Regions from separate parts of the Odoribacter sp. N54.MGS-14 genome, predicted to be linked through region 2. Evidence: riboswitches for the same ligand, from Rfam matches in the RefSeq annotation. Region 2 holds a riboswitch; each other region holds the start of a gene.
What was found. A riboswitch is a leader RNA that binds a small molecule or an ion and turns the genes downstream of it on or off. The one in region 2 is predicted to bind cobalamin.
Positions count from the first base shown of each region.

Region 1: linked by a shared signal. The riboswitch ahead of WS42_RS03765 (acyl-CoA carboxylase subunit beta) and the one ahead of WS42_RS08525 (PepSY domain-containing protein) in region 2 are both predicted to bind cobalamin.
Region 3: linked by a shared signal. The riboswitch ahead of WS42_RS03700 (hypothetical protein) and the one ahead of WS42_RS08525 (PepSY domain-containing protein) in region 2 are both predicted to bind cobalamin.

Region 1 covers NZ_LARL01000010.1:24,407-30,801, forward strand. Annotated here, with positions in the region: gene WS42_RS03740 (4-hydroxybutyrate dehydrogenase) at 1-69, opposite strand, end outside; gene WS42_RS03745 (acetyl-CoA hydrolase/transferase family protein) at 136-1,428, opposite strand; gene WS42_RS03750 (NifU family protein) at 1,443-1,754, opposite strand; gene WS42_RS03755 (4-hydroxyphenylacetate 3-hydroxylase family protein) at 1,732-3,195, opposite strand; cobalamin riboswitch at 3,473-3,676, opposite strand; cobalamin riboswitch at 4,036-4,221, shown strand; gene WS42_RS03765 (acyl-CoA carboxylase subunit beta) at 4,439-5,980, shown strand; gene WS42_RS03770 (acetyl-CoA carboxylase biotin carboxylase subunit) at 6,034-6,395, shown strand, end outside.
Region 2 covers NZ_LARL01000035.1:15,001-21,395, forward strand. Annotated here, with positions in the region: gene cobJ (precorrin-3B C(17)-methyltransferase) at 1-854, opposite strand, end outside; gene WS42_RS08520 (TonB-dependent siderophore receptor) at 981-3,320, opposite strand; gene WS42_RS08525 (PepSY domain-containing protein) at 3,369-4,829, opposite strand; cobalamin riboswitch at 4,867-5,060, opposite strand; gene WS42_RS08530 (sirohydrochlorin cobaltochelatase) at 5,327-6,247, opposite strand.
Region 3 covers NZ_LARL01000010.1:12,945-19,339, reverse strand. Annotated here, with positions in the region: gene WS42_RS03720 (5-methyltetrahydropteroyltriglutamate--homocysteine S-methyltransferase) at 1-1,038, shown strand, start outside; gene WS42_RS03715 (acyl-CoA dehydrogenase) at 1,047-2,186, shown strand; gene WS42_RS03710 (electron transfer flavoprotein subunit beta/FixA family protein) at 2,230-3,012, shown strand; gene WS42_RS03705 (electron transfer flavoprotein subunit alpha/FixB family protein) at 3,146-4,138, shown strand; cobalamin riboswitch at 4,394-4,594, shown strand; gene WS42_RS03700 (hypothetical protein) at 4,995-5,900, shown strand; gene WS42_RS03695 (DUF5018 domain-containing protein) at 5,973-6,395, shown strand, end outside.

The DNA.
Region 1 (6,395 bases), on a different contig from region 2:
GAATTCACGGGCAAAATCGGCAAAATGATCGAATTTGCTCAAACGGGTTTTTAATTTAAATAATTGCATAATACATGATTATAAAACGATGGACAGCCCCGGGACCATAAATCGCCGGAAGTTATCCGCCACCAGTTAATCCTTAAAACGTTTCTGATATTCTTCTTCCAGCATAGGGCGGAAATCGGGATGTGCCACAGCAATCAATGCCCGAGCCCGTTGTTTCAGCGTTTTACCTTTCAACCGGGCGATGCCGTACTCAGTCACCACATAATCGACATCATTGCGTGAAGTAGTAACAGCTGCACCCTGCGCCAAGAAAGGTACAATCCGGGAAGCCTTACCTTTAGCTGCAGTCGAAGGCATAGCCATGATCGATTTACCACCGGCAGACCAGGCTGCCCCCCGGACATAGTCTACCTGTCCTCCGGTTCCGCTGAATTGTTTCAGTCCGATTGTCTCGGAAGCCACCTGCCCCATCAGGTCAACCTCGATGCAGGAATTGATGGAAACCATCTTTTCATTTTGTGCAATGACACGAGGATCGTTGACATAATCTACAGGACGCATTTCTACGCAGGCGTTTTTATCGACGAAATCGTACAAGCGGCGCGTCCCCATCAGGAAAGTGGCAACCAATTTCCCCGGATGCAAGGTCTTTTTACTGCCATTGACCACTCCTGATTCCACCAAATCGATCACTCCGTCGGAAAACATTTCGGTATGGATACCCAGGTTTTTTTTATCTCCCATAAACAGGAGCACGGCATCCGGAATCGCTCCGATCCCCAACTGTAAGGTGGAACCATCCTCAATCAAAGAAGCACAATTACGCCCGATGGCTTTTTCGACATCCGTAATTTTAGGCAGCGGAATTTCGGGCAATGCCAGGTTAGTCGGAATAATATAATCCAACCGGGAGATATGAATTTTGTTATCTCCCTCGACATAGGGCATATTTTCATTCATCTCTGCGATCACCAGTCGCGCCTTTTCTGCTGCCGCTTTAGTATAATCACAAGAGAGTCCGAAACTGCAATTTCCTTCACTATCGGGATAAGACACTTGGATTACCGCCACATCCACAGGATATACCTCATCAAACAGCTGTGGTATTTCATAAAAAAATACAGGAAGAAAATCGGCCCGGTCGTCAGCGACAGCCTGGCGCGAATTTCCCCCGACAAAATTAGTGATGTGGCGGAAATGTCCTTCCGTCCCGGGTGTCAGGTATGAGCCATCGTTCAGCGTAAGCATGTGGTAAATACCGACATCATGCAAGCGTTCTTTTTGTGCGATCATTTCCGCCGGCACAACCTGCGGACAACCGGCAGCATGTCCGAACACAAGATGGTCTCCGTCTTCTATGGCACGGACAGCTTCCTCCACTGTCGCAAACCTGTTTTTATATATTTCTTTCCATTCCATAATCCTCGTTTTGATCACCTTTTTCGGTTTAATAATTTCCGGGCAAAAGCGAGTAAGCCCTCATCTGTTTCGTTGATCAGATACACACGGCCGAGTTTATCTCCAAGCTCACGACGCAAACCTTTCTCTACCACTTGTTCCACCGTAATTTGTGCCGCAGGACAGGCTCCACAGGCTCCGGAAAACACAATTCCGACATCCCGGCCCCGGATTTCCCTGACACTCAAATCCCCGCCATGTTCCAGTAAATGAGGACGGACCCGGTAAAGTACGATCTCCCGGACCCGTTCCTCAAAACTACTACTACTTTCTATCTTTGCTTTCATCCACCTTAGCAATCACTTTAGCCAGTTCTTTCTTCGCAGCCAGATTTCCCTGACGGGAGATCATAATACGCTGTGCCTGAGGTGAACCTGCTCCATGCATAGATTCTGTCCGATATCCAACAGCTGCCGTACCCAAGGTAATATTTTCGATCAGGCGCAGGATACGCATCCGGTTTTCGGTAGAAGTCCCGGTTGCTCCCTGCAAATATTTCTCTACATAAGGACCGATCTTTTCGCTGCGTAAATCCTGCTCGGATGGCATGGTCACCATTAACCCACCGGCAATATCTTCTGCAAGACGGGCAATCTCATAAGGCATACGGGTAATATTCTGTTTGCAGACATTGGCCAACAACAGATTGATCTGATAGTTACCGGCAGGCATCTTTTCACCCTCTGCCGAACAGGCAATACCACAAGCATAAAGCGTCTCGTTCAGATGTATCATTTCGATCAGCTTATCCTTGATGTGGTTGGCTTTGGGCACGCCATTGTAATCGGCGGCAAGGGCAGCTGCACCGATCAATACATCCCCGACTCCGACTTTACACCCTCCGTAAGACTGACGGTGATATCCGGCGAAACGCTCTACCATCATTCCGGCAAATTCATATTCCCGACACATAAACACCCGTTCATTGGGAACAAACACGTTATCGAAAACAACCAGTGCTTCGTGCCCACCATACTGTGCATTTCCGAGGTCCATATCGGCATTTTCCTCCATTTTACGGGTATCACAGGACTGACGGCCGTACACCATAAATACGCCTTCGGCATCTGAGGGGACAGCAAACGAAATGGCATAATCTTTATCCTCTTCTTTCATGGCCACAGTAGGCATGATCAGGTGTTCGTGCGAATTGACAGCCCCGGTCTGATGAGCTTTTGCTCCCCGTACGACAATACCATCCTCCCGCACTTCCACGACATGCATATACATATCCGGATCTTCCTGTCTGGAGGGCGACAAACTACGGTCACCTTTCGGATCGGTCATCGCTCCGTCAACCGTAAGGTCGTTTTCCTGTACAAACTTCATATATTCAGTGAACCGCTTGTGATATTCTGTCCCAAGCTTCTGGTCCATCTCATAGGTGGTAGAGAAAATGGCATTGAAAGCATCCATTCCCACACAACGCTGGAAACAGGCTGCCGTCTTTTGTCCCATCAAACGTTGCATTTTCACTTTATTCACCAAATCTTCCGTGCTTTGGTGGAGATGGCAAAAACGGTTGATCCGCTTGCCGATCAGCGGTGAATAAACAGTCATCAGATCCTGATATTCCGGTTTTTCAGCCAATTCATAAGTTTTGGCTACAGAATTCATAGAAGGACGAATCATCGGGTGGTCGACAGGATTTTCGATCAGCTCACCCATAAAATAAACCTTCAGATTCAATCTGCGGAGGCTTTCAATGTACTCAGCTCTGGTCATCATAATTAGTGGCGTTTTATTGATTAACAATACAATATTTAAAGAATTATTTCTCTAATCAAAAGACACAAAGGACAACTATCGTATGCTATATAACATACGTCTTTCCCTTTACGGAAACGATAGCGCCAGCCTTTTTAAAAAATAAAAAAGCATCCTTTACACATCCTCCCAAAACGAGGTTATGCCTTCGTGTTTTCCAGGACACACCCGTATCCCTTTTCCCAAAATAATTGTGAAAAACAACGCACATACCCATTGTCCTTATTCCCCAGAACAACTGGCAATTATAGGTCAGGCAGGTCTTCTGACTTGTTCCGGATTTTGCGGCCTTCCCTTCTCCCGGAGGAAAAAGTGACCATAAGAATGCAAAACCCTTTTTAAAGAACATACAGCTGAGGGTACAGTACCGGATTCTCACCGGATTCCCTATTCAACTCATTCCTCCGTGTGAGGATGAGTCACCATGACGACGCAAATGTACCTAAATAAATTTATATTCCTACTTTTTTTCTTTAATTTTTAAATAAAATGAGAAAAATAATTGCAGCAATGAAACAAACCTCTCCTAAAAAATCATAAAATAACACCTCCTTCACCCGAACTTCCTTCTCCTCTCTCAACGTCCGATGAAGTAAAAAATCGATTAAAAACAACGGAATGCATAAAAATAATCGACGATCATCCGGACAACAAAGACCCGCCTCTTATAAAAACAAGAAGTTACAAATTTTTACTCACTGATAATCAACAACAAAACAAAGGAAAAGGGAAAGATTTTATTAAAATTTCAACGGATAAAAGATTTTTTATACTTTTGTCCCATTGAAGTTCTTTACAAGATGTGAATCAGATCGCTCAGGTGCCTCATTACGATGGGGAGAATAGGGAACCGTGTGAAAATCACGGACTGTCGCGCAACTGTAATCACCATAAAAGTTCGGCCAATCATGTCCACTGTCAGCATAAGACGGGAAGGACGGCTAAAACGGTGAAAGTCAGGATACCTGCCTCAGCGAATTGACAATGCTTTCGCGGAATAAAGCCAGAGTCAGCCCTTATCAGACCGACACCCGTCCGGGTAAATATACCCCTGCGTATTCTTTATTTTGTGAAAGCTAAGTTTAAGCCATGCTCAACGGTAACAATCGATGATTAACGAGTAATTATCAATCGGCTACACTTACGAATCTTAAAAGAGATTGCCAGAATAATAAAGCAATTAATAGATGTAAACTGACTTAGCATGAGAAAATCGTTTGAAAAATTCCTGGCGAGACAGGAAGCCTTAGCCCGGCAATACGGCGAAGCATATGAAGAAAAACAACACAACCGCGGCAAACTGACAGCCCGGGAACGAATAGAATTTCTTTTTGATGAAGGCACCTTCGAGGAAGTCGATGCTTATTCTCCATCGGCCACCACCTCTTTCGGTAAAACAGTACGTTCCTATGGAGACGGAGTTATTACCGGATTTGGAAATATAAACGGCAGACAGGTATTTGCCTATTCCCAGGACTTCAATGTTCAGGGAGGATCATTGGGTTCTGTACACGCTGCCAAAATTATAAAAGTACAGGATATGGCCCTGAAAACAGGTTCTCCTGTTGTAGGCCTGATCGATTCGGGAGGAGCGCGCATACAGGAAGGAGTGGCCAGTCTGGCCGGATATGCCGGTATTTTCCGCCGTAATGTACTGGCCTCCGGGGTCATTCCCCAAATATCGGTGATCATGGGTCCGGCAGCAGGCGGCGCCGTTTATTCCCCGGCACTCACCGACTTTATCTTTATGACTGCCGCAACCAGTTATATGTTTGTTACAGGCCCCAATGTCGTTAAACAAGTGTTGAATGAGACCATCTCTCCCGAAGAATTGGGAGGGGCTTCAGTACATGCTGTCAAATCAGGAGTCGCTGATTTTGTTTTCAACGATGACGAGAACACTTTGCGGGGAGTGAAAATGCTGCTTTCCTATCTTCCTTCCAACAATATCGAGAATGCTCCCTATCTGGCCACCGACGATCCGGCGGACCGTATAGAAGAAAGTCTCAGAGACCTTGTTCCCGAAGATCCCGACAAACCTTATGACGTCCGGAATATCATCCGGCTGATCACCGATAAAGGTAAATTTCTGGAAATAGCTGAAAACTATGCCCCCAATATCATTATCGGCTTGGCCCGGTTCGGAGGCTATGTAACCGGAATCGTCGCCAACCAACCTCAGGTGATGGCCGGTACTTTGGATATGAACTCTTCTGTCAAGGCTGCCCGTTTCATCAATTTCTGTGATAGTTTCAATATTCCCATCCTTACTCTTGAAGACGTTCCCGGATTCCTGCCGGGAGCTGATCAGGAACATGCCGGGATTATCCGCCATGGAGCAAAATTATTGTATGCTTACACCCGGGCTACTGTACCCAAAATCACCGTCGTACTGCGAAAATCTTACGGAGGAGCCTATATCGTTATGAACAGCAAAGGGATCGGTGGCGACTACAACTTTGCCTGGCCGACAGCAGAAATCGCTGTCATGGGACCCGAAGGGGCAATCGCCATTCTCTACCACAAAGAACTGGCCGCTGCCGAAGATCCCGTTGCTTTGAAAAAAGAATTACTGGCACAATACCGGGAGGAGGTTGCCAATCCTTATATCGCCAACGAAAAAGGATTTATCGATGAAGTCATCGACCCGTCCGTCACCCGACTGAAAATCATCCGGGTACTTAAATCTTTAGAAAAGAAATCAGTCAGTCTACCCCGCCGGAAACATGGAAATATACCGCTTTAAAAAGATAAAAGCGAAAGAAAAGGGGGACAAAATAAAAAGATAATGAAATAGATATGATAAAATCAGTTTTAATAGCTAACCGAGGCGAAATAGCCATCCGAATTGCCCGTACAGCCCGGCGCATGGGCATCAAAACTTATGTCGTCCGAACAGCCAAAGAACCCGAAGCTGTATATTTATCAGCTGCTGATGCCGTGATCAATTTCCCGGAAACCGATGGGAATATACCGGAATTTCTGGATATCGACAGATTGGTTGGACTAGCCCGGGAATATAAGATCGACTCATTACATCCAGGTTATGGATACCTGTCTGAAAACGCGGAATTAGCCGAACGCTGCCGGGATAATGGAATCGTCTTTATCGGCCCTTCACCCGAAGTCATCCGACTTATGGGCGATAAAGTTGCAGCAAA
Region 2 (6,395 bases):
TTGCGATCCAGCGGGATATCGGGATGCTTCAACTCCGAAGCGATCGTCCGGAAACTACGGATCATGATCTCCTGACCTGGTTTTGAAACAAAACCCCCGTCCCCGTGTTTCATTTTTTGGTAATATCCGCGGGGGGTGATCATTTTTCCTTGCCAGTTATAGGACTGGGAGTTTCCCAAAAGTACTACGGTGAACATGTCTATCTGTTCCGGATCGAAATCGGCCAGGGTGGTCACGGTTACCTCCTGCTCCGGCCGTCCGGCCTGACGGACATAACCCACCGGGGTATTCCCTGCCCGTTGTTGCAGAAAGATTTCTTTCAGACGGTATAATTGCCAATAACGTCCTTCACTTTTGGGGTTGTATACAGCAGTGATAAAATCGGCAGCGGCAGCAGCCTCAATCCGTTTTTCTATTTTTTCCCAGGGAGTCATCAAATCAGACAGCGAAATCACACAGAAATCATGTCCGACAGGTGCTCCGAGCAAAGAAGCCGCTTTCTGAAAAGCACTGATACCGGGTAATACTTCGATTTCGATTTCAGAACCTCTTTCCCGCTTCATCTCCCAGACTAAAGGCGCCATTCCATAGATTCCGGCGTCACCGGAACTGATGACACAAACGGTTTTACCCTGTTCGGCATACCCGAACGCCATCTGAGCCCGGTCCCATTCTTTTCTCATCCCGGAATCGACACACTCTGCCCCTTCCATGACAAAGGGCTGTATAAAAGAAAAATAATAGTTATATCCGACCACGACATCCGATACCGACACCGCTTTCTTCACTGCAGGAGTAATATCATCCTCACAACCGGGCCCGATCCCGGCTACATATATTTTACCGTTTTTCATTTGAATTCATTTTAAAGACAAAGATAAAAATAATGTGATAATCCATTTCATCTATTATTATAAATAAAGAGACAAGGATTCTGTGGCTATCTACCACAAAACCCTTGTCTCTTTATGCATTTTTAATCAAAAACGGTAAGATATCGTTCCGGTAAAATTTCTCGGTTTACCATATACCGTCGTACTTTTAAAATATTCTTTGTCAAAAAGATTATCCACATTTAAAGCCAAAGTGACTTTTTGCTTTATCGTATAGAATAATCCTCCGTCTACAAGAAACAGAGCAGGGTTGTAAACCCGGTTGGCTACATCGGTAAATATTTTATCCTGGAAAGTTCCGCTCAAATGGAAGGACAAATTTTTCAATAATCCTTTAGGTATGGTATAATCGGCATATACATAAAAAGTAGTGCGGGGAATTCCTGTAGCCCGTACATTTTTACTAGGATCGGTATATTCCGGATAGTCTTTACTCTGATTGATTTTCCTGATCCGGTAGTCCTGCCAGCCCAAGCCACCCGTAACAGCCAAGGTAGAAACGGGATGTACCGTCAACTCCAGATCGAATCCCCGCGAATCGGCAGTACCCACCTGAGCTTGTATCGTTTTTTGAACCATTTCACCGGTTGTTTCATCTTTCTCCTCCTGGGTTCCTAAATTTTTCACCACATTATTTTTCCGGATATAGTATACACTTCCTGAAAAATCGATCCGGTTAGCCCACATATACCGTACTCCGATTTCAGCCTGGTATCCCTTTTCAGGCTTAAAGACTTCACCTCCGTCTTTAGAAGGATTAAACCGCTTTCCATTGCGGTCGAGATAAATTACCCGGCTACTGTACATCGTATTATAAGGTTTGAAATGAGAACCAAAAGAAGCATAGAGAGAAATCTCCTCCACCGGAATATACACTAAACCTGCCCTACCGGTAAAGGCAGAAGTCTTTACTTTCTTCCATTCACTCCGGTCTGCCTCATCGTATTCCTGCCGTCCGTCTTTTACTTTAGCAGTAGCAGTACGGTAATTATAAAAATCCATACGGGCAGATCCCATCGCTTTCCATTTGTTATTTATATCGATCACGTCATGTATATATAATCCTGAAGTTCTCCAATCCCGAATGGATGCTTTGGAATATTTATAATCCCACCAATTTCTTACCAGCTGCGGATTATGCAGCGATACCAGCTGATTCAAGCCAGGTCCCCATACATCTCCTTCATTCCAGCCATTATACTGTGTATAATTAAAATAGGAATAGGTAAAACCCAATATATATTTATGTCCCACTATTCCGGTTTTAAAATCTCCCGTTAATTCCAGCATATTGGTCCATCCCCGGCTGTCAGGACTGAAACAAAGCGGAGAACCTGTTTTCAGGGAGTCGGTAAGATCAATATAATATCTTTTACTGCCGCTTTCATAATAATATCCTCCACTGAAGCGGTTCACCGTATCTGTCCGGTAACTCATTCCTTCAACCGCAGCATAATCCAAATCACTATGATTCCAGCTGAACCGGTCCCGTATTTTCATAAAAGAGGCGAGTTGCTGCGTATAGGATAAAGAAATATCAGTCACCCGGCGTTTCATCATATTATTATTGAAATCATTATATATGGTATGATAATCGGCAAAGGGATTCCGGGAACCTTTCGCCATAACCACCTTCCCGTCGGGACCGAAGATATCTGCACGATTATAGGTTGGAGCAGATCCTATTTCCGTATCGTATTTGTCATCACTATAACCTAACGTTCCCTCGAAATAACCGGTTTTACCAATATTTGCCGCCAGTGATCCCGTTGCTGAAAAACGGTCAGCACGTACATGCCGGTATCCATCTCCTGTCGAATAATGTGCTGTTGCCCGATAAGTCAAAGGACCTGCCAATTTCCCACCGAAATCCAGACTTGTCGACTTCACCCCCCAATTCCCATAACTCAACCGGGCTCCGGCAGTAAAATCAGGAACGGCTTTTTTACGCACAATATTAATCACTCCACCCATGACAGAATGCCCGCTCAACACGGCTGCCGCTCCTTTCAACACTTCGATAGATTCTACGGAGGACAAATCACCGAAAGGTACATTGTTTAATAACGAACGCTCATCTCTAAAACCATCTACAGCCACTACCGTCTCATTCGATCCCCGAACCGAAAAGCGGTAAAAAGCTCCCAACTGATCTTTCACCGTAACTCCCGGTAAAAAACGGACAGCATCCTCAAGATTCAGAATATTCTTCCGTTCCAAAACATCCGACGACAAAGTAGTCACCGTCATCGGTAATGTTTTTAAAGGAACATCCAGATTCAAAAGGTTTACTTTCTTCTTGATTGTTTCTTTCACAATGGCTTGATCTAACTGGAAAACCGTATCCGTTATACTTTTCCGCTGATTTTGTCCAAACACAGACACCATCATCGGCCACATTACAAAAACTAAAATTAATTTTTTCATTTTTAGCACTATTAATAACAATTCAATTCTATTACTTTATCTATAAGATTATCGGAATAATTTCCGGATTTTTCTTCCCAACCACTTGAAAGTCAACACAACCCCGGATAGAGAAAGGAAAGTTCCTCCGAGCATCAACACATACATCACAACGTTCCATAACAACGGACGTTCGGCCAGAAATTTAAAATTCAGACTGTGCAATCCACTATACAAAACTCCTCTCAAACGTCCATTATCATCGATTTGCCGATGGTATAAAGTTTCGGGATTAAAATAATGGCGGGTATGCAATTCATCGTCTATCACCACTTTATACACCGGAAGTGTCAGCATATTCCGGCGGGAGAAATAATCATCATCCCAATCCGTCATCCATTCCAGAGTATAAGGGGTATCCTGACCGTGAATTTCACGAACCGTTTCACGCACCATCTCTTCGGTCAGGGTAAAAGGCGACAAACGGCTCGTATCCGCAGCATCGATAAACTGTTTTTTACTGCCCGAATTCACGACATAATAAGGATATTTTCCAAAGGATGCCCACTCGATACTTTTCACATCAGACAGACTATCCACGATTTTCCGGTAATCCAAGGCATACAGATCGGCGGCCAACATTCCCCCCTCACGTCCCCGAAAACGTACTTCACGGTTCCTGGTTTTACCTTTCTGCATCCAGGAAGGAATATCCACCAGCGACATCATTCCGCTAAATACAAATGTCAGAGCAAAAACACCGAAAACCACACCGGTGATATGATGCCAACGTAACCACCATTTTTTATAAGGCGAACGCAACCCTTTCTTCCGGTTTTTCCAAAATACCCAAATCCCGATCCACAAACCGGAGAAGCACATGATAGCTCCCAATCCGGACGCCCAGATCATAAAATTAATCCAAAGCGCTTGATTTTGCCGTAGAGAAGTAAAATACACCCAATGAGGAATAGCCCCCAGCCAAGCCCAAAAGCGGGAATTCCGGTCAGTCCACTGCAACACTTTACCGCTTTTCGAAGATATATACATCTCTTGCCGGGCATCATCTTCGAACGAAAACTTATAAATCGGAAATTCTTTGGTCAAATAACCGAAAGGAATCCACTGATCCAACCGGTTTAAGGAATCTACCCGATAAGCAACCGATCCACCCAATTGTCCGGCAATCCGGCAAATCTCGTTAAAATCAGGTTTACCGACAACCTGCAATGAATCGGCATACAAACCGGCAGGTAATTGCCGCCCTTTCAGATGAAATACCGGCCGGTCGAGATACATATCTACAGACAAACCTCCTAAACGACTACTGTCGGGCAGTACCTGCAATAAAGAATCTACAGCCGGAAGCGGACCTGTCAGAGACTCCTGACGGGCTAATTTCAATTTCTGATTTACCCGTGGGAAACTATGATAAATCATTACAATCCCAGAGATAAACCACATCAGAAACAAGATACTGAGTAATAAACCGAGTATCCGATGAATTTTTCGGAAAATTTTTGTCAACATGTTTTTATCTATAATCTTATTCCTGTCCACGGGAATAGCATTATTATTATTTTCGGCAGGTTTCCTGACTCAGTCCAGAAAAGTAACCTTCCAGTCGCGTCGACCGTGGTTGTAAGAAAACTTTTCACCTTATACGAACCTCACAGTAGCGGGCACTGTTCCGGAATTGCACCGGATTCCCTCTCATTTTATGCAGAAAACATAAAATTCACCGAAAACTTAAGAGATATCAAATAAAACGTTCGTTTAATTTAGTTGAAAGTCTATAAATTTCATAATATTTATAAAGTCATGGGACCCTGCGGGCACCTGGTTAATTGACAATGAAACAATACACCCAAGGAATAGATCCTATCGGATTGATTATCAATGGTTACATTCTCATCTTCTTCCCTTCTTTATCTTTTGATGGAAGCAAAGCTTCCAATAATTGTCCATCGTCCATTGACATCTGTCCATTATTCTTTTTGCGGGTTTCCGCAAAAAGAATCGACCTTTTATTTTCCCTGCATATACCCCTTTTTCCTGGTAGCCATATCCACCGCTTTATGTCCGGCAGCAAACCGGGCATGTTGGATGAAGAGTTGCTGAACAGTTGGATTTTCTCCCAACCCTTTCAGGTAAAGATTCACTTTATAACCCTGTTTTTCAAGATTTTCCTTCCATTCGCCTGCTATATCATTTTTAGCATGATCTCCGGCAACAAACATCAGGGGGGCCAAAGTCAATGTTTTGGATTTTCCGTTTTTCAATAGCCGCAAAGCGTCTTCGTATTCCGGATACCCTTCTACAGTTCCGACATGATATTCCGGATGTCCTTCCGCTTTCAGCATATAATCGAACATAGCATACGAAGCTGTTGCAGGATCGGGTGTTCCATGGCCCACCAATAATTTTTGTCCACCTCTATCAGCCTGATTCATGGCCTCTGTAATTGCCTTCACAACCACGGCATAATCCTCAGGAGCATACAACAAAGGATTTCCGACACGAATATCTTTAAAATTCAGCGAAAGCCCTTCCACTTCGCGACGCAATTCTTTCATCTCGGTACCTTCGATTATATTCGTAGATTGTATTAAAATATGCGTATAACCTTGTTCATGCAGCTGAATGAGTGCCTGGGTCGGATTCAGGCGTTCTACTCCCCTTTCCTTCAATTTCTTCAGGATAATCCGGGAGGTCCAGGCTTCCCGGACTTCGATACCTGGAAAAGCTTCTTTCATCTTTGCATTGATTGCATCGATTGTCAAAACCCGGGTATCGTCATGAGTGGTACCGAAATGGATGATCAGGATGGCAGCCTTATCCCGCTCTCCTAAATTTCCGAAAAGATCCGATTTTATAAAATTTTCATCGGAATGGGCCATACACACCGGCCCGATAAACAACGCTATTACTAAAAACAAATATTTCATATGATTATCATTTTATTTTCAACGATCCAATATACCTCTTATCCTGCAATTAGTTCGGACTGATCCTGTTATTTGTACCGACACATAACCGATGGCAAATAACCCTAGCGTTACCAGCATACACCATTTTTTCATGAAACGATTAAAT
Region 3 (6,395 bases), on a different contig from region 2:
AAAAAAGCAAGAAAAGACTTCGAATCAGGCTTATTATCTCCTGCCGCACTCCAACAAATCGAGGATGAAGAAATTGAAAAATTAATAGCCGAACAAAAAGTTGTCGGCTTACAGGTTATTACGGATGGGGAATTTCGCCGTTCGTGGTGGCACCTCGACTTCTTTTGGGGATTAGGAGGCATAGAGAAAAAGGCAGTTGGGCAGGGATATGTATTTCACAATCTGGAAACCCGACCGGAATCTGTAAAAGTGACCGGGAAAATTACAGGATACAATCATCCCATGATCGCTCATTTCCGTTTCATCCAGAAACTGGCTGGCCAGGCGATACCCAAGCAAACGATTCCTTCTCCGGCACAACTTTTGGCCGAGTTGATCCGCGAGGGAAATATGGATGAAACCCTGAAAGTATATGGCCAGATAGACGGATTATTAGAAGATATAGCACAGGCCTATCGCCAGGTGATCAGTGGTTTCGCTGCAGCAGGATGTCGTTATCTCCAATTCGACGATTGCACATGGGGTATGCTTTGTGATGAAAAATTCCGCTGCAATCCACAGGTGAATGCGGAAGAAATGGCCCTCCTTTTTGCCCGGATAAACGAGATGGCTTTGAACTCAAGACCGGAAGGAATGACCATTACAATGCACGTTTGCCGGGGTAATTATCATTCTGCCTGGGCATCGTGGGGGGGGTATGAGCCGGTTGCCGAAACCTTATTCGACCTCCCGGTGGATGCTTTTTTTCTCGAATTCGACGACGAGCGTTCGGGAGGTTTTGAACCCTTACGCTTCATACAGAACCAAACTGTAGTCTTGGGATTGATTACAACCAAAAATGCTGCCCTTGAGGATAAACAGAAAGTGAAAAACCGCATTGCGGAAGCCAGCCAGTATGTTCCCCTGGAACGGCTTTGTCTGAGTCCCCAGTGTGGCTTTGCTTCTACCGAAGAGGGAAACAAACTTACCGAAAAGCAACAGTGGAACAAAATCCGGTTAATGTTAAAAATTGCACATTCCGTATGGAAAAATAAATAACGATTTATATGGATTTTTCAACATCAAAAACAGAAAATTTATTCTTGCAAATGATCCGGGAATTTGCAGAAAAAGAAGTGAAACCGTTGGCAGCAGCTGTCGACGAGGAAGAACGTTTTCCGGAAGAAACGGTAAAGAAAATGGCTGCTTTGGGAATGATGGGCATCCCATTCCCCAAAGAGTATGGCGGGGCAGGTGGCAACAACCAACTCTATTCGATGGCTGTCGAAGAATTGTCACGGGTATGTGCTACTACAGGGGTTATTGTTTCTGCACACACTTCTTTGTGCGCTTCTCCGATTTATGAGTTCGGCAATGAAGAACAACGCCGTAAATATTTGCCCCGCTTGTGTTCCGGCGAATGGATCGGAGCTTTCGGACTGACCGAACCGAATGCAGGCACGGACGCTTCGGCACAGCAAACGATGGCTGTGAAGGAAGGGGAGCATTATGTGCTCAACGGCTCCAAAATTTTTATTACCAATGCTGCTTATGCACACGTTTACATTGTCATGGCCATGACCGATAAGGCACAGGGGACGCGGGGGATTTCGGCCTTTATCGTAGAACGTGATTTTCCGGGATTCTCTATCGGTAAAAAAGAGAAAAAAATGGGCATCCGGGGATCCGCAACCTGTGAGTTGATTTTTGAAAATTGTATCGTCCCGAAAGAAAATCTGTTGGGAAAAGTGGGGGAAGGCTTCAGGATTGCAATGAAAACACTCGACGGCGGACGTATGGGAATCGCTTCACAGGCCTTGGGTATTGCTCAGGGGGCTATGGATGAAACGGTGAAGTATGTAAAAGAACGGAAACAATTCGGACGGTCCATCGGACAGTTTCAGAATACTCAATTCCAATTGGCCGATTTGCAGACCAGGATTCAGGCTGCCCGTCTGCTGGTGCGTAAAGCAGCTTGGAAAAAGGATATGAAACAACCTTATTCTGCTGACTCTGCACAGGCTAAATTGTTTGCAGCCGAAACAGCGATGGAGGTGACGACCAAAGCAGTACAATTCCATGGAGGCTACGGTTATACCCGTGAATATCCGGTGGAACGAATGATGCGGGACGCCAAGATTACAGAAATCTATGAAGGAACGTCTGAAGTACAACGGATGGTGATTGCAGCTGCATTACTCAAATAAGAGTGGAGAAAAGATAATCGATAAATGAAAAAATGATAAACGTATGAAAATAGTAGTATGTATCAAACAGGTGCCGGATACAACAGAGATCAAATTGGACCCCGCTACGGGGACGATGATCCGGGATGGGGTGCCCAGCATTATGAATCCCGACGATAAAGGGGGACTGGAAATGGCTTTACAATTAAAAGATAAATATGGGGCGGAAGTCACGGTAATAACCATGGGGCCTCCTCAGGCCGATGATATTTTGCGTGAGGCTTTTGCTATGGGAGCTGACCGTGCTATTCATTTGAACGACCGGAAATTTGCCGGTGCCGATACTCTCGCTACGTCGAATGCGATTGCCGGCGCTTTGCGCGTGTTGGATTTTGACCTGGTAATCACCGGCCGGCAAGCCATCGACGGGGATACCGCTCAGGTAGGACCACAGATTGCCGAACATTTGGATTTACCTCAGGTGACTTATGTTGAAAACCTGGAATTTGACGGGAGCAGGACATTTACGATCCGGAAGTCCACAGAAGACGGTTTTCAGCTGGTACAGGTAGATGCGCCTTGCGTGGTGACGGTGCTGGCAACGGCTAATAAAGCCCGTTATATGTCGGTCCGGGGAATTGTGGAGGCTTATAACAAAGAAGTTGAAGTGTGGGGCTTTGAACATATCAGTGTAGAAGAAGAAAAACTAGGCTTGAAAGGATCGCCCACCCGCGTATGGAAATCATTTACCAAAGGAGCAAAAGCAGCCGGAAAGGTGTTTGAAGTGGAACCTGCCGAAGCTGCCGATATAATCGTAGAGAAATTGAAAGAAAAATTTATAATCTGATGAACAGGTAGCAACGGATTGCAGACCACAGACTGTGGTAAACCTTAAGTTTTTATACCTTGAACATATACTTTTTTTCCGGCCATTGGCTGAGGTCTGCTTCCGTTTACCGTTCATTGTTAATTTGAATACAATGGATAAATCCCAATATAAAGACGTCTGCGTGTTTGTAGAACAACGCGAAGGTATCATACAAAAAGTGGCATTGGAACTGCTGGGTAAAGCCCGGGAACTTGCCGATACCTTGAATGAGAAAGTGATCGCCTTATTGCTCGGTTATGATATGAAAGACCAGGCTCAGGAGCTGATTGCTTATGGTGCCGACATTGTCGTGTGTGTGGACGAACGTGAATTGGCAGAGTACAATACCGAGCCTTATGCACAAGCTGTCAGCCAATTTATCCGTGAACGTCATCCGGCCATCGTATTGATCGGAGCCACGACTATCGGCCGCGATCTGGGCCCCCGATTATCTGCCCGGCTGACTACCGGCCTCACGGCCGACTGTACAGGCCTGGACATTTCGCCCGAAAATGATTTGCTGATGACCCGTCCGGCTTTCGGTGGTAACCTGATGGCTACGATCATTTGTAAAGAACATCGTCCGCAAATGTCTACTGTCCGGCCGGGAGTGATGCGTACAAAACCCAAAGATCCGGCACGGCGGGGGACGATTGAAAATATGAAAGTCAGTTTCGACCCGTCGAAATTCAGAGTTAAAATTCTGAAAACGGTGAAAGAACAGAAAACCCGGATCGACATAACGGAAGCTAAAGTGCTGGTGTCAGGTGGGCGTGGTGTCGGCAGTACGGCTGGTTTTGTCATGCTGGGTCGTTTAGCGGAAACATTGAATGCCGAAGTATCTTCATCGCGGGCAATGGTCGATGCCGGGGTTATGCCCCACGAACGCCAAGTGGGGCAAACCGGAAAGACGGTCCGGCCGGATCTGTATTTTGCCCTGGGGATTTCAGGGGCTATTCAGCACCTTGCCGGTATGGAAGAATCAGAATACATCATTGCTATCAATAAAGACAAATATGCTCCGATCTTCAATGCAGCAGATTTGGGGATTGTTGGAGATGTACATAAAATTGTCCCCATATTGACAGAAAAACTCCGGAAGTAAAAATCGGAAATGAACCGGGTGTTTGTTCAATTATACTCTTTCCTTTTCTATTGGTGACGGTAGCAAGAGGAAAGAGTATTTAAGAGTAAATCAATATCTTGGCACTGATAAATCAAATTGATTGCATCTTAAATGTCAAAGCTCGTATTTTTGAAATAATCGGCTGGTAAAGATTGTCCCAGTATATTTTTACGCCTTATATTAAAAATGATTTAAAAAATTACTTAAAATAAACTTTCATCTCTCTTTTTTTGTACTTTTACCGTCGATTTTGGTGCTGCTCGTTATTTTCGTAACGGAGCGGTGAAAAGGGAATCAGGTGTGAATCCTGAACAGACCCGCTGCTGTAAGCTTTTTAAAGTCTTTGGACATTACTCACGCCACTGTTTTACATGAACGGGAAGGACGTCCGGAGATAAAGCAAGTCAGAAGACCTGCCAAGATCAGAAACTTGGTGTTCTCTGGGATTAGAATGCCGGTTGTACTGATTTTTAATTGGAATTATTCTATTGGATGTCGATGGAAAAACGTTCGATTTTTTTGTGGATTTCCACAAGAGGAATAATTGACCGATGACAATTAACAATTGACAATGATTGGAAGCTTTACTTCCATCAAAAAACAGCTGAAAAAAAGGGAAATGAGTAGGGAAATTGAATGTTGAATGATTGATAATCAATATGATGTAAATATTTCCTAAAGTATGTTGTTTTACAGTAAACTGGTATTTGTCAATAGTCAATTAACAAACGTCCTGTAAGGGGCATCACTTTGTAAACTTTATGAAATTTCGACTAATTTAATCGAAGATTTAAACGTCACACTTTTAGGACTGGATACTGAAAAATTAGGGGCTTTGGAAAAAATCGGAGGGAAGCTGTCATTGAACTGTACGGCAGAATATTTGAAGTTGCCTGCCGGTTTGAAAAATTTGAAGGTGTTTGTAGTATCGAAAGGTATAGAACGCCTGGATATCCAGGGAATAGAAATCGAGGAATTGCGATTCAGCGGTACCGGATTGGAAAATACGACGGTGATCGGTGACGATATTTTTAAAGGTAAAATCAGTTTGGATAACCTTTCGGGATATTTCCCGAAATTAGAAGGTTTCCGGGAAGTGGGAAAACTGAATATCGGTTATCTTGGCCTGAACGGAGGGAGCATTGAAATCGGTAATATCCGTAAAATTAACGGGGATTTCTCTTACTGGGCCAATTCCAATGTAAAGGCCGTCGAATTTCCTGCACTGGAAGAAGTAACCGGTAATTTTGAATTATATTCCAATATCAAGGAATACCATTTCCCCGAATTGAAGTCTATCGGAGGGAAGGCAATCATAAGTATCGACTATTATGATGAAAAGACTTTTCCGAATCTGGCGACGGTCGGGGAGGATATGATGTTTCAGACCGGATATGACTATTATGGATCGAGGGGACCGGCCGTGGTCTTGTATCCGGCTTTGAAGCAGGTTGGGGGGACATTGGAACTGCGCCCGATCGGACCAACTCCCTGGGGAGATAATGAGAATACCGGTTATTTGAATCAAACTCTGGAAAATCTGGATTTCTTGTCCAGCTTGGAAAAAGTGGGGGGAATCCGGATTCATGATCATGGGAAACTAGCTTCTTACGAGGCAATTAAAAAGGCCATCCTGACCTGTCCCGAAGAGAAATGGAGTGTGGAAAATAATTTGTACAATCCGACTTACAAGCAATTGGTAGAAGACCAGCAATGGATAAAACCTGCTATTCAGGAGTAACAGATGAAGCCTGTTTTTCAACTGTGAGATTAATCAGCTGAAAAAGTTGTAAATGTAAAAAATGATAAACCTATGAAGATAAATAATTTAATATATATTGTGTTGCTTGGCATTATTGTTTCGCTGACGAGTTGCGAGGACGATGACAGCCTGTTTTCCGGAAATGAAAACTACATCACCTCATTCCGACTGGTTCAGCAGGGAGATTCCTATGCCGGGATAATTAAGGGAGATAGTCTGATTTTGAGTATCCCTGAAAATCTTTCTCTTGAGGGGGCGACAATGGAGATTTTGTGTAGTGAAAATGCCCGGATATCTCCGGATCCTGGTGAAGTTGAGGATTGGGGAAAGTTACAAAATTTTACAGTAACTGCTTACAATAATACTCAGCGTGTTTACAAATATATAGTACGGAGAACCTTGACGGGTAGCGAAGGAGATGTTCGTCTGACTTCGGTTGAAGATTTGGAAGCCTTTGCTGCTCAGGGGATCAAT